One region of the Sporosarcina sp. P37 genome, then DNA from elsewhere that is predicted to be linked to it. Evidence: riboswitches for the same ligand, from Rfam matches in the RefSeq annotation. Region 1 holds a riboswitch; the other holds the start of a gene.
What was found. Region 1 has a riboswitch for thiamine pyrophosphate ahead of thiO (glycine oxidase ThiO). Riboswitches for the same ligand answer to the same signal wherever they lie in the genome.
Positions count from the first base shown of each region.

Region 1 (2,206 bases):
CACTTAAAAATGTACATGATTAGTTACCTCGCTTAAAAGAATCCTCTAATGTATTTATTAATTGTGTGATGCACTGGTAACCATTACTCAAGTCCGTTATTACCCAACTATTACTGCTGAAATTGTATCCCATTAACGGAAGTGAATTTTACACCATCTTTTGTTATTGCAATTTCTGCAAGTCGACTTGTTCCAGCTAGACCGCCAAATTTTTATGTGCCTATAAAAAATATTTAGTTTTTTGGTGCACAGGTACCAATTTCTTCGGTGTTCGAACTTTACAAGAATCTTGCACCAAGCCTATTGGCGCCGCTTACAACGGAAAACCGTGCCGGTGCCAAAGGGGTAAGCAGCTTGTGCGTTTCCTGACAGCCGTTTATGTAATCCTTCATCAGTATACCTGTAATCGGGCTAAGCAAAATGCCGTTCCGGTAATGACCGGTACAGATATTCAGCCCGCCGATGAACGGATGAGCTCCCATGATTGGCAGATGGTCTGCAGCCCGGGGACGTACACCGGCCCATGTCTTGTGGATCGTTCCGTCACTAAGCACAGGCAATAGACGGGAAGCCCGCTGCAATAAAGAAAGAATACCGCGAGCCGTGACTGATGTATCAAAGGAACCGGGAATAGACGTTGCACCGATGAGCATTTCCTTATTTCGTTTCGGCACAATATAACAGCCGTCTACCGCAAAAACCGTTTTAACCGGTGCAGGGCCGGCCAATCGGATCGACAAGCATTCGCCTTTTACAGGAATGACGGGCAAGGAAAAGCCGGTGTCAGCTAAGAGATGACTGCTCCAGGCACCGGCTGCAACCGTCACTTGGGCTGCATGAAACGTTCCGACTGAAGTATCAATCCCCACTATCCGATCTTGCTGAATCAGCAGACGAACAACTTTTGTTTCTTCATATACATGGACACCTGCATTCATTGCTGCTTTCAAAAAGGCCTGTGCGAGCAAAGGGGCTTTTACTTGATGGTCTTTCTCCAGAAAAATGGCGCCAGCAGTTTGAGACGTCATACAAGGTTCAATCTCCGGCACTTCCTCCGGCTCAAGCCACTGAATGGATGGGTCCTTTTCGGATAAAAAGTGATATTGCCGGCGCAGCTCGTCCCGATCCTGTTCTGTCGCGGCCGTTTTCATCAGGCCGGCTGTTCGTAATTCAATGTCAATACCCGTTTCAGACAGCAATTCATCACGAAGTTGAGGGAACATCCCCCGGCTTTCCAGCGCAATGTCCAATAACGGATTTTCCCGCTCAAATTCATTTTGCGCGCCCAGCATCCCTCCTGCCGCCATCGAGGCCTGTCCAGCTTTTCCTGCATCAAATACAGCTACGCTTACGCCTTCCTTGGCCAGCCGATAGGCAATGGAACAACCAATTACCCCTCCGCCTATTACAATATGATCATATGTCTTCATGGTCTCCGCTCCCTCTAAATGGTTAACATACTGATGTACCGGTCTGGAAGGAAATAAAAAAGCGCCGCTTCCCAGAAGAAAGCAGCGCCTCATGTATACAGTCTATAACATACAGTGGTTGTAAGCAGTGCCACTTCCCTCCGCCAGTATGACCTGGATCAGGTTCTAGGAGTCCCAAAGTCCATTACTTTGATCTCAGCCTTCTCAAAGGCACCTCCAGTGGATGAACTATTCATTTTTTTCAGATTAACACACAAGCTGAAATCTGTCATTTATTTCTTGTGCCAGGTTCTCACACAATTAAAAACCTGCTGTTAATTTGACGGGTGCCTGTGCATCACACAATTAAGTTCAATCATGCAGTAGAAACTGCGAGTGTGGTCGAGGCGACTGTGTATATTACAAGCAGTTACGGTTATAGGATGCCTACGGCTGCGAACGTAGCGAAAGGTGAGAATGGAAAAAATACGATTGTGGAAGTCTGGACATATGATCTGTTTGAACTTGGGGGAACTTATACCTTATGGATAGAAGATTTGCACAATACTGATGGGAAATATTTAAAAGAGAATGTGAAGATGGAGTTTACCATTTCAGATTTTTCAGGGCTTGACTATTTTCCAATAGACAATATGTATTATGATCAAAAATCGCCATTTACGGTTTACTGTAAATTATGGTTATTAGATACCTAACCTATGTTCCAAATACGAAAGAAGAACCCCACTTCTCACAAAGTGGGGTTCTATAACGTTATTCAACTACTAAACTTAACC
Region 1 covers NZ_CP015349.1:2,412,345-2,414,550, reverse strand. The annotation lists gene SporoP37_RS12295 (hypothetical protein) at 1-17, opposite strand, end outside; gene thiO (glycine oxidase ThiO) at 279-1,430, opposite strand; TPP riboswitch at 1,549-1,658, opposite strand; gene SporoP37_RS12285 (hypothetical protein) at 1,763-2,125, shown strand.

Region 2 (2,206 bases), 780 kb from region 1:
GCCCGCCTTTCATAACGACGGCCTTCGCTCCCATTTCGATAAAAGCAGCCGCAGCCCGCTGAACATCTTCGTCTGTCAGTATACGCATCCCAGTCAGCACCTCTGCTTCAGGAATATTCGGCGTCACAATCGTTGCCATCGGCAGTAAATGTTCTTTCAGCGCCTGAATCGCCTGCTGCTGCAATAAGGATTGTCCGCCTTTGGCGATCATGACCGGGTCAATGACTAAAGGAATCGGGGGATATTCTTTTAATAGATCAGCTACAGCTGTAATGATTTCTGCCGAAAACAGCATACCAGTTTTACATGCTTTTACGTCAAAATCATCCAGCACAGCACGGATTTGTGCTGTTACTCCATCTGTCTGAATTGGATACACACCGTGAACGCCGTGTGTATTCTGCGCAGTCACAGCAGTTATGGCAGAAGTGCCAAAGACGCCAAGCTCCTGAAATGTCTTCAGGTCAGCCTGAATTCCTGCGCCTCCTCCGCTATCCGAACCAGCAATGGTCAATGCTACTTGTACTGTCAATTGAAAAACCTCCTGTCAATTATACTAAAAATGTTTTTGTTTCCCGATCCAATGTATGTAAAGTATTTAGGAAGTTCACGGCAAAGTCTCCGGGACCGCGGGAAATTTCTGCTGTCAGTTCGCCGGCCCGCTTATAAAATGAAAGTGCATCTGCCACGGCTGCTAACGGACGGTCCATTCCTACTGCCAGAAAGGCGCCTGTGACAGAACTGAGTAAGCATCCCGTTCCGGTAATCGCAGTCATCATCGGGTGGCCGCCTGTAATGGACAATGTGGAATAGCCGTCTGTCACGATGTCGACTTCGCCTGAGACCGCCACCAGACAGTTATACTTGCGGGCTGTTTGTTTCGCTGTACTTTCGATGTCCGCCGAGCCTTCTCCCGCATCGACCCCCTTTGCGTTCCAGGGTACATCTGCGATCGCAGCCAGTTCACCTGCATTACAGCGAATCAATGTGATATCTACTTCGTCCAGTACTTTCAGGACGCTCGCTTTACGAAAAGGTGTCGCACCTGCTCCGACTGGATCCAATACGACAGGTTTTCCTGCTGCGCGGGCGCTGTTTCCCGCCAAAATCATTGAATCCACCGTCTGTTGCTTTAACGTGCCAATATTTAAAATGCTGCAAGCGGCAATTTTTGCGATATCTTCCGCTTCTTCCGCCGCATCAGCCATTACGGGGGAGGCGCCTATTGCGAGTAACCCATTCGCCTGGAAATTTGCCACGACGACATTTGTGATGCAGTGAACGAGTGGTTGTGTTTGCCGAAGCTGTTGAATAAGCCGCATGTTTCTCTTCCTTCCTGTAAAGGTATATATACAAAAAGCCCATGCATGGATGGGCGCTTGGGTATGAAAACTACCCACTTCCCTCCGCTAGTACAGACTAGATCAGGTTCAAAGGGTTTGCTTAATTGCATCTCAGCCAAAGTGGAGGCACCCCCAGTGGTGACTATGTATCAGACAGGCTAATTATATCATACAGATGGAAAAGGTAGAAATAATACTGGAAGTACCGGTTTAGAGCCGATGAAAATGTGTGTTTGCGCATAGAAAACCAAGTATAACTATATGCCGAATGTTGCATAACTATCTGAAGGCGTATAACTGTTTCAGATTAAATAGACAAAAAGGAGCAGATCGCATATGGAGAAATTATTCGAAGTTCAACAGATGGAACATACACTGGAGGATATATCATTTACATGGAGTGATACAGGCGGCTATTACCGTGTGTATAAAAACGAACGGCAGGTATATGAAGGGACAGCTCCGAAATTTACGGATGGGGAGCTGGATCCGTCTCATCCTTTTCACTATACAATTGAACGGGTGGAGGAGGGGCGCGTTAAAGATGTAATTGTAATCCAAACATCTGCCCTGACAAAAGTAGAGGAAGATGAACACCCTTTGGCACGGTTAGTAATTACAACAATTGTTGCTTCCTCTCAAGTCGCTCTGTCGTGGGAGTGGATTAAGGACGTGGAAAAATTTGATATTTACCGTAACGGGCACTACATCGAAACCGTCACAGACAATCGATTTATTGATCGCAGAGAAGAACTCTCTGAGCCGGCAGTGTACAGTGTCTCTGCAACGCGTCCGCTGATAGACAGCAACCAGAAAATGAATGTCAGTAAATCCATTGCATCCAAAGTGTATGAAGTGATAAT
Region 2 covers NZ_CP015349.1:1,636,241-1,638,446, reverse strand. The annotation lists gene thiD (bifunctional hydroxymethylpyrimidine kinase/phosphomethylpyrimidine kinase) at 1-532, opposite strand, end outside; gene thiM (hydroxyethylthiazole kinase) at 552-1,322, opposite strand; TPP riboswitch at 1,385-1,487, opposite strand; gene SporoP37_RS08555 (DUF3238 domain-containing protein) at 1,680-2,206, shown strand, end outside.
Region 2: another riboswitch for thiamine pyrophosphate. It lies ahead of thiM (hydroxyethylthiazole kinase); the one in region 1 lies ahead of thiO (glycine oxidase ThiO).